Regions from separate parts of the Paenibacillus sp. 203 genome, predicted to be linked through region 2. Evidence: riboswitches for the same ligand, from Rfam matches in the RefSeq annotation. Region 2 holds a riboswitch; each other region holds the start of a gene.

What was found. A riboswitch is a leader RNA that binds a small molecule or an ion and turns the genes downstream of it on or off. The one in region 2 is predicted to bind glycine.
Region 1: linked by a shared signal. The riboswitch ahead of gcvT (glycine cleavage system aminomethyltransferase GcvT) and the one ahead of WA407_RS16575 (alanine/glycine:cation symporter family protein) in region 2 are both predicted to bind glycine.
Region 3: linked by a shared signal. The riboswitch ahead of sdaAB (L-serine ammonia-lyase, iron-sulfur-dependent subunit beta) and the one ahead of WA407_RS16575 (alanine/glycine:cation symporter family protein) in region 2 are both predicted to bind glycine.

Annotation. Positions count from the first base shown of each region.
Region 1 is NZ_JAXCHD010000005.1:89,755-93,031, reverse strand. It holds gene gcvH (glycine cleavage system protein GcvH) at 175-573, opposite strand; glycine riboswitch at 968-1,066, shown strand; gene gcvT (glycine cleavage system aminomethyltransferase GcvT) at 1,243-2,343, shown strand; gene gcvPA (aminomethyl-transferring glycine dehydrogenase subunit GcvPA) at 2,470-3,277, shown strand, end outside.
Region 2 is NZ_JAXCHD010000006.1:342,622-345,898, reverse strand. It holds partial or broken gene WA407_RS16585 (NADH-dependent alcohol dehydrogenase) at 59-199, shown strand; gene WA407_RS16580 (hypothetical protein) at 236-376, shown strand; gene WA407_RS16575 (alanine/glycine:cation symporter family protein) at 476-1,894, opposite strand; glycine riboswitch at 2,054-2,148, opposite strand; glycine riboswitch at 2,167-2,243, opposite strand; partial or broken gene WA407_RS26765 (family 1 glycosylhydrolase) at 2,410-2,676, opposite strand; gene WA407_RS26760 (family 1 glycosylhydrolase) at 2,666-2,779, opposite strand; gene WA407_RS16565 (LacI family DNA-binding transcriptional regulator) at 3,039-3,277, shown strand, end outside.
Region 3 is NZ_JAXCHD010000007.1:13,763-17,039, forward strand. It holds gene sdaAA (L-serine ammonia-lyase, iron-sulfur-dependent, subunit alpha) at 1-880, opposite strand, end outside; gene sdaAB (L-serine ammonia-lyase, iron-sulfur-dependent subunit beta) at 870-1,559, opposite strand; glycine riboswitch at 1,771-1,886, opposite strand; gene WA407_RS16965 (DUF6359 domain-containing protein) at 2,102-3,277, shown strand, end outside.

The DNA of each region.
Region 1 (3,277 bases), on a different contig from region 2:
GCCTGAGAAGACAACGTAAATCCGTCTTCTAAAAGACAACAAAAAAATAGTCGCTATGTCAGGTCATAGCGACTATTTATACAAAAACTGAGCGGACTAACGATGCTCTTATTTAATTCAATATCCATATAAAAAACCAGAATAAAGCGTTATTATTTCATGCTGTATTGCTCATTATTGCACATCAGAAATCAACTGCTCGTATTGATCCGCAGACAGTAGCTTGCCCAATGCTTCCTCCACATCTTTATCTATCTCTACTTCGATCATCCAACCTTTTTCATAGGGAGATTCATTCACTAGCTCAGGCGTACTTTCCAGCGCTTCATTCACTTTTAATACGGTTCCCGTCACCGGAGCAAAAAGGTCGGATACCGTCTTCACCGATTCAATCGTACCGATTTCCGCTCCCTGCTCAATCGTTACTCCCGCCTCAGGTAATTCTACAAAAACAATATCACCCAGTTGATGCTGTGCAAAATCTGTAATACCAATCCGCAACGTTCCATTCTCTGTGCGCTGAACCCACTCATGTTCGTCTGTATACCAAAGTTGCTGCTTCACTTCACCCATTTTGTTCCCCTCGCTTCCATATGAATAAAATCGCTTTTGCTCACCTGTATTAGACAGGTTAAGATTATGACAACAGGAACACTCATGTCAATAATACTAACAAAAATACTTCATATGACCTCATATGGCGTACTATATAAAAATATGATAACTTATAACAAACGCTTACATATCCTTATTTATATATTAAATGTTTTTTATATTGTTTTTGATGACATTTTTATTGACATTTTGAATGAATTTGCGTATTAATGGGTTATAGCAAATGCTTTGGGAAACACCCCGACAACTGCAAACGCGGATGAACGCGGAGGGAGAGACTGCCAAAAAGATTCGCATAGCTGTTGCCGCTTATGAGACAGTTGTGCACGCGAATCGGATCAAGTTGTTATCTGCAAAGCCAGGTAATATACTGTTGATCCCGAAGGTAGCGCCGAAGGAGTAAGCCTGCATTGCAGGTGAATCTCTCAGGCAAAAGGACCTCTGCCGGACGCATCTCTGGAGAGCATTCGCTATTGGAGCGGATCACCCAAGGGGAAACCCGGTACATACCGGGGTAACTTTCTGGTATCAAGGACAGAGCTGAAAAAAGAGTGTAGACTGCCGTCTATACGTTTTTTTCGGCCTGTCTTTTTTGTTTAGCCGATCACACCGAATAGGAGTGGAAAAATGACTAATTTGCGAAAAACACCGCTATATTCGTCCTACGGGACGCAGTCTGGGGTTCGTTGTATTGACTTTGGCGGCTGGGAGCTCCCCGTTCAGTTTAGCGGCATTCAAAAGGAGCATGAGGCCGTCCGGCAACGTGCGGGTTTATTCGATGTATCGCATATGGGCGAATTTTTGGTTGAAGGCAAAGAGGCCGAAGCTTTTCTGCAAAGGGTGACCACAAATGATGTCAGCCAGTTGGAACCAGGTCAGGCACAATATTCACTCCTGTGTTACCCCGATGGAGGGGTAGTAGACGACCTGCTTGTTTACTGCAAAGGACCGGAGCGCTACATGCTCGTTGTGAACGCCTCTAACATCGATAAGGATTGGGATTGGCTCATTCGCCATAGGCCTGCATCCGTTCACATGGAGAATGTGTCTGATGCGATAGCATTGCTGGCGTTGCAAGGACCGGAAGCAGCACGTATTGCCGCAGCCGTGGCAGATACGGACATTACGAATCTGGCATCTTTCCGCTTCCATGAGAATGTGCCATTGTTCGGAGCAAAAGCACTCGTCTCACGAACCGGATATACGGGCGAAGACGGTTTTGAGTTTTATGTACCTGCTGCGGAAGCACCAGCCGTATGGGAGGGTTTGCTTCGTTCCGGTGAGTCGTATGGGCTGATTCCCGCTGGACTTGGTGCTCGGGATACCCTACGCTTTGAGGCACGGTTGCCGCTGTACGGACAGGAGTTATCTGCCACGATTTCACCACTCGAAGCCGGTCTAGGGTTCTTCGTCAAGCTGAATAAGGGAGATTTTATCGGTAGAGAAGCACTGCAACGTCAGAAAGATCAAGGGATTCCTCGCAAATTGATCGGGCTGGAAATGATGGATCGCGGTATCCCACGCGCCCATTACCCGGTATTCGCAGAAGGACAACACATCGGTGAGGTCACAACGGGGACTCAGTCGCCCACCTTGAAGCGTAATCTCGGCCTCGCCTTGGTAGACAGTCGTTTTAGCGCCCTCTCCACACCGCTGGAGGTTGAGATTCGTGGCAAACGCCTGCGTGCCGAGGTGGTGACAGCACCCTTTTATAAACGCCCGCGCTGATCTTAAACTCTCCTTATTTCTATAAAGCAAACATGTCAGATATGAACTTCCGGGTTTCTCATCTCACACTTTTTTATTAGCTAATTTACGATTTAAAATTTTGCTTTTCGAAAGGAGCTAGAACCTATGAAGCAGCATCGTTATCTCCCTATGACTGAACAGGATCAAACCGAAATGCTGCGTGTGGTCGGCGTTTCATCCATCGATGATTTATTCAGTGACATTCCAGAGGCCATTCGATATCAAGGGGAACTCCCTCTTTCTTCTCGACTCGGCGAGAGAGCCTTAACCCGCCACTTGGCCGAGCTTGCTGGACACAACGCCAATACAGACACACATGCCAGCTTTCTTGGCGCAGGAATTTATGATCATCATATTCCGTCCGTCATCCAGCACATCACTTCACGCTCGGAATTCTATACAGCCTACACCCCCTATCAGCCGGAAGTAAGCCAAGGCGAGCTACAAGCCATTTTCGAATTTCAGTCGTATATTTGCGAATTGACGGGCATGGCTGTAGCTAATGCCAGCATGTACGACGGAGCGACTGCACTGGCGGAAGCGGGCTCACTGTCCGCCGCAGCTACCCGCCGTAAACAGCTTATCGTATCAAGGTCCGTCCATCCGGAAGCACGTCAGGTATTGGCAGCCTATGCACGCGGATTGGATTTGGACATCGTGGAGATCGGCTGTTCGGACGGCGTAACGGATGCTAATGCGTTAGCGGCGGCCGTATCGGAACAGACTGCGGCTGTTTTGGTCCAAAGCCCCAACTTTTTCGGAGCCGTGGAAAACCTGAAGCCGATGGCTGATCTCATCCATGCGCACAAAGGTCTTTTGGTCGTCAGTGCCAACCCACTGGCACTTGGCTTGCTGGAGACACCCGGCAAACAGGGCGCGGATATTGTGGTAGGAGATGCGCAGCCACTTGGCA
Region 2 (3,277 bases):
AAATTCACATATTATAACCCCACCAGATTAATTTTGGAGACCATCAAATTGAAGAACTGCAGCAGGGGCTAAAGATGACGGCGATGTGTCGGATGTTATCAACAAAAAGCACATGCCGACCCAGGCTCTGCCATTCGGCAACATCCACACACTCGCCCCCACCGGTTCAGAAATGAACCCGGATTCTGTTATCACCAACTGAGAAACGAACGAAAAATACGTATGGGGCAGCGCGGTGACGCATACGAGTGCATTCTGGACAAGTCTCGGTGCCCCTTCCACCCTGGTCGATTACAATATTAATGATGAGCAATCAGAAAAAATCGTAAACATTGCAGCCGGTGAAATGGAATATGGAGGCTTTGGTAAAAGTTGAATCAGGCATATATTATGGCTTCTTTACGCGCATCACTTTAAAAATCAAAAAGGGAGTGTCCCCAAGCCTATGATGGCTGAGGGCACTCCCTTTTTGATTTTATGAATTAACCGTTTGTCCTTTTTCTTCTACTTGGATAGCAGCCCCTACATTGGCACCTGCAAGAATGCCCTTTTTCTTATTAGGATACAAAGAATCCATATAGGTTCGGGTTTCTGCAACTACGATTCCCGATAAGCCAAGCAGTGCGATCAGATTCGGGAAAGCCATCATTGCGTTAAAGATATCTGCCAGTAGCCAAATGGCTTCCAACTTGATGAACGCACCTCCTGCTACAAGTGCGATGAACAGATAACGGTATGGTTTAATCCATTTGACACCCAGTAAATATTCAACACAACGTTCTCCGTAGTAATTCCAGCCAAGTATCGTTGTGAACGCAAATAAAATAAGGCTAATCGTCACGAGCTCTGCACCAGCCGGAAAGGCACTGGAAAACGCATGCTGGGTCATCAGACCTCCATCGTCATTTCCACTCCATATTCCCGTAACCAGCAACGTAAATCCCGTCAGATTACAAATAATCATCGTATCAATAAATACGCCTGTCATGGATATCAGCCCTTGTTCTGCAGGCCATTTCGTCTTAGCAGCTGCTGCTGCAATTGGCGCACTTCCCAAACCGGCTTCATTAGCAAAAATACCTCTGGCAACTCCGCTTCGCATCGCCAACATAATCGTCGCTCCGGCAAATCCACCCGTTGCAGATGTGGTCGAGAAGGCCCCTTGTAATACTAAAGCAATCGCATGAGGAAGCTCTCCTGCAAACTTAATGAGTACAATTAAGCAAACTACGATATAGAGCCCCGACATGAATGGAACAATCTTTGTGGATACCTTGGCAATACTTTTGAGTCCTCCAATCGTAACAACAGCCGTTAACACGGAAATAATGATCGCTGTAACTACCGTTGGCACTCCAAAGCTACTTTCCGTCGAAGAAACGATAGCCTTTACTTGCGGAAAAGTACCGATTCCAAATAGGGCTACAAGAACACCAGAAAAGGCAAACAACATCGCCAGCGGCTTGAAACGGCGGCCAAGCCCGTTTTCAATATAATACATCGGACCACCCGAAAATTGTCCGTTCCGGTCTTTAACACGGTATTTAACGGATAATAATCCTTCCGCATATTTGGTTGCCATCCCGAAAAAAGCTGCAACCAGCATCCAGAATAATGAACCGGGCCCACCCAGTTTGATCGCTGTTGCCACGCCGACGATACTTCCTGTACCTACAGTAGCTGCCAGTGCCGTACTCAATGCTCCGAAGCTGCTTACATCTCCGCTACCTTCGTCCGGCGCTTTACCAATTAGCTTGAGCGCCAAAGGCAATCGAATAACCTGAAGTAGCTTCAAACGGATCGTTAGCCACAACCCAGTGCCCATTACGAGAATAAGAAGCGGCGCTCCCCATATCCAGCTGTCAATCGTTTCTAATACATGTACCAAATTCATTTCAACCCGCTCCTCCAGCATATTAGAAAACAAAAAAGAGTCAAATCCGCTGATTCGACTCCTGGAGAGGTTAAAGGCACGAAAAAATACAACCATCTTGTGCAGGTTTCTACCTCTAATAGCTCATAAAAAAGCCTAGGGCATTCCCTGTCACAGGTTATTCGCGTCTCTGTCCTTTTGCCTGAGAGTTTAAGCAGATGTTCTCTGCGGTGCACCTTCGGCGCCCAATTAAGGGTCTCTCCAGAGTTCTGTCCGTTTACGGTCCCCGCTTGTTGCTGTAATCAGCCTAAGCACCTGAGAGTTTTGCCCCTTCGGTCGGAACTTTCGTTCCATCTCCCGCAAACATCAACCAGACATATGAAATTTTTATTCATTATACAGAAAACTTTCAGCTTATTACAAGTGAAAAGTTTGTGAAGCCCTCTGAAATATTATTATTGTGTCTATCGAAAAAGCGGGTACAGCAGATTGCATCCTTAGGATGTCCTCTGCTATACCCGCCCGAGATGATGGAATTACAATTCTTCACCATTGGTTGCTATCACATTTTTATACCAGTTAAATGAGTCCTTTTTGGAGCGTTTGAGCGTTCCGTTACCGTCATCATCCAGATCAACGTAAATAAATCCGTAGCGCTTGGACATTTCGGAAGTAGACATGCTCACAAGGTCGATAGGGCCCCAGCTGGTGTAACCAATCAGATCAACACCGTCGGCAATCGCTTCCTTCATTTGGGCAATATGCTGACGCAAGTAATCAATTCGATACGTGTCATGCACAGAGGTCAATAACCACACCGCCACCGGTGAACAGACTCATGGTCATTACATTGATTTCATTAAAGGTCATCCAGTATTTTACTTTATCCTTATAGCGTGTAAACACTGTTTCGGCATAATTTACGTAATGCTATGACTTCACGTCCCAGCCAGCCATTATACTTCTGAATCAGACCTAGCGGTGTTTCATAATGTGACAATAATACTTTAAAGCCCATTTCAGCGAACAATGCAACCTAACGATAACCGTTCTCCTTTGAAATGCATTGACAGATACCTTAAAATAGACGTAATGCCTTCATAAGCATCCTAATCGTTGTAACGCGTTTCATGTCAAGTATTTTTTTTATGTGAGGAGAAGCACCATGTCGAATCTTGATCAAATTGCAAAACTGGCGGGCTTTTCCAAAGCTACGGTATCCAGAGTATTAAATCAGTCCCCCCATGTTAGTCATGAAACAAGAGCTAAAATTTTGAAAATCATGCAGGAATTAGATTATGTTCCTAATCGAAATGCCATTTCTCTATCCAAGGGTCAGACGCTTCAGATCGGTATCATTACTTCAACTATTAATGAAATTGTTCTCGCTTTTCTGGACAGCTT
Region 3 (3,277 bases), on a different contig from region 2:
TCGGTGTGTTGCGTGTAAGTGATTCGGTCAAACGCTTGCCAGTCGGCGTCTGGGCCAAGCCGCCTTTGGCAGTCTCGCGGTGCTTCGACGGCATCGCACTGCCGACTTCAAGCATCACGTCAATGACTTCGTCAGACGGAATAGCGCTACGCACACCCGCCAAAGCCATGTCCGCTGCGGCAAGCGCAGTCACGGCTCCCAGCCCGTTGCGCACAATGCACGGGATCTCCACGAGTCCGGCGACGGGGTCGCAAATCAGGCCGAGCGTGTTCTTAAGAGCGAGACCCACGGCGTGAACAGCCTGTTCAGGCGTACCACCGCGCAGCTCGACCATAGCACCAGCGGCCATCCCGATAGCTGAGCCAATCTCAGCCTGACAGCCTCCCTCCGCGCCAGAAATGAAGGAGTTGTTGGCGATCACGTAGCCAATAGCTCCAGCGGCGAATAGTCCGTTCACCATATGCTCATCATCCCAGCCGAACCGCTCCTGCGCACTGATGAATACACCAGGGATAACCCCACATGAGCCTGCGGTAGGCGTGGCGACAATGCGACCCATGGATGCATTAACCTCCGACACGGAGAGGGCATAAGCCATGGCGAGCGCGGAGGCATCGCCGGAGCAGGTTTCCCCTGCCCGCAGATACTCGGCTAGGCGCTTGCCGTCCCCGCCCGTCAATCCACTGCGGGATACGGTGTCTTGTGTCTGTCCGCGATGAACGGCTTCCTTCATGACTTCATAATAATCAGACATTTGACGAAAGATTTCTTCCTCCGTTGTATTCGTTTCTTGTACCTGCTCTTGAATCATCAAGCGGCCAATCGTGGTGGATTCTTCAGCGCATAAAGCGCTGATCTCATGCAAATGGCTAAACCGCATCGGATTCAGCTCCTTTTTTCAAATTAATCATTTTAATTTCATACATATGAGGCAAAGAGCGCAGTTTTGCGATCAGTTCAGCCGTAGGTGGACTGTCCGTTTCGATGGCGGTAAGTGCTTCACCATCTCGGCCTTTGCGATCCACATGCATATAGGCAATGTTAATGTCAGCAGCGCCGAGCGCTGAAGTCACCGCACCTAATGTACCGGGTTTATCTGAGTGGAGAAGCACCAGCGTAGGCAGCTCCCCGGTCAGATTGACCCGGAATTCATTCAGTTGCTGGACATGGATGCTGCCGCCGCCGATGGAGGAGCCCAACAGTGTGCGCTGATCCTCGCCCTTCCACAGCTCGAAACGGACAGTGTTCGGATGAGGGGCGGGGAGTCCGCTGACGGCGAATTCCACGGCCATCCCGGCTTGTTCGGCCCACTGCTCGGCATCGGGAATCCGGTGATCGTCCGTATCGTAATTAAGCAGTCCTGCGATGAGCGCCAGATCTGTACCGTGTCCTTTATACGTATCGGCAAAGGAGCCGTATAATGTCATGCGGGCACGGTCAGGCTGCGCTCCGAGCCAGTGCCGGGCAACGCGTGCGAGTCGCACCGCGCCTGCGGTGTGTGAACTGGAAGGTCCGGTCATGGCCGGGCCGATAATAGAAAATACATCTTTGAAACGCATGGTGTGGCCCCCTGTATGTTCTAATACCATACTATATGGTATTTCCGCGTCTTTGCGCGGTTATGACGGTTCCTAATGCTGACGCACAATGTGAGCACAAAAAAGGACAGGATAAGGAAGTTTCCCTTATCTCTGTCCTCGTTACCTGAGAGTTTCGTGCGGTGTTCTTACCGCCTTACCCCTTGGGTGGCTTGCGCTCTCTCCAGAGTTGCGTCAGATGACGATACATGGACCTGAGAGATTATCCGCCAGCCGGGTGCTGGCGTCTTGCTCCTTCGGTGCCGCCAGAGTGTAGGCTCCCTGGACAGACTCTCCCGTCATCTTCATTCGCGTATACCGTTCTACATGTCTTTCTTAGGGTAATGTATGCCGTGCTCGGTGTCAATCACAGGGTTCAATTTTTACATAAACAGGTGCGTTTCCAATAAAAAAGATTAAAATTTACATAATTATGGATGAAATCAGGAAGGAATTAGAAGATTGGCGGCTAATCTGATAAAGGACAAGTACATTTATGGAAAACATAGGAGGGATATTGACGTATGGTAAAAGGCTTGCGGTTCACAGGTTCACGCTTAAAAGGGATGCTGCATCTAGCAGCAATCGTATCACTGCTGATCGGGATCTTCGTTCCACTCGGTCAGGTCAAGGCAGAGGGAGCATCGACAGTAGCCGAAGCACTTCAGGGCCAAAGCAGTGGAGGTACGGTGACGGTGGAAGGCTTCATTGTCGGACATGCTACCGGATCGAAAACGGCTAACTTTTCTTCTCCGTTCGCGAATGATTTTAACGTACTGATTGCCGATCAGGCAAATGAACGTAATACGTCTAATCTATTGGATGTACAGCTGACTTCAGCGTATAGAGGGCAATTTGGGCTGTCAGGCCATCCTGAGCTGATCGGCAGCAAAATTCGTGTGACGGGTACACTCGGCGCCTACAATAATTTTGGTGGAGTGAAAAGCCCAAGCGCTGTTGAACTGGTGGGCGGAAGCGAACCGGGGGAACCAGGTGAACCTGGCAACCCGGGTCAACCCGGTACTACATTGCCGGATGGAAAAGGCAAAAAGGTGCTGTTCGATAATACGCACGCACAGACCGCTGGTGCAGCAGATTGGGTCATTGAAGGCGCCTTTTCCGACTTTGCCAATGGACTGCGTAATGTAGGCTTTACGGTAGACCAATTGAATCGTCCCATTCCTTTTACTTATGGAGAGCAGGCCATAACATATGACAAGCTGCGCCAATATGATGTGTTCATTATTGGTGAAGCGAATGTTGCCTTTAAGGCATCCGAGCAGGCCGCTCTGCTGCAATACGTGAATAACGGGGGGAGCGTCTTCTTCATCTCCGATCATTATAATGCGGACCGTAACAAAAACCGTTGGGATTCCTCCGAAGTTATGAATGGCTACCGTCGTGGAGCCTATACTAATCCGGCCAAAGGCATGACTGCAGAAGAAGCAGCATCACCGGCGATGCAAGGATTAACAAGCTCCGATTGGCTGGCGACCAACTTTGGTGTTCGTTTCCGTTATAATGCGCTTGGTGACGTGAATGCTACTGACATAGTAGCCGCAGATCAATCTTTCGGCATTACCAAGGGTGTGCGCTCGATTGCAATGCATGCAGGATCTACGCTGGCTATTATTGATCCTACCAAGGCTAAAGGCATTGCTTATATCCCTTCAGGCACGAAAAAATGGGGGAATGCTGTA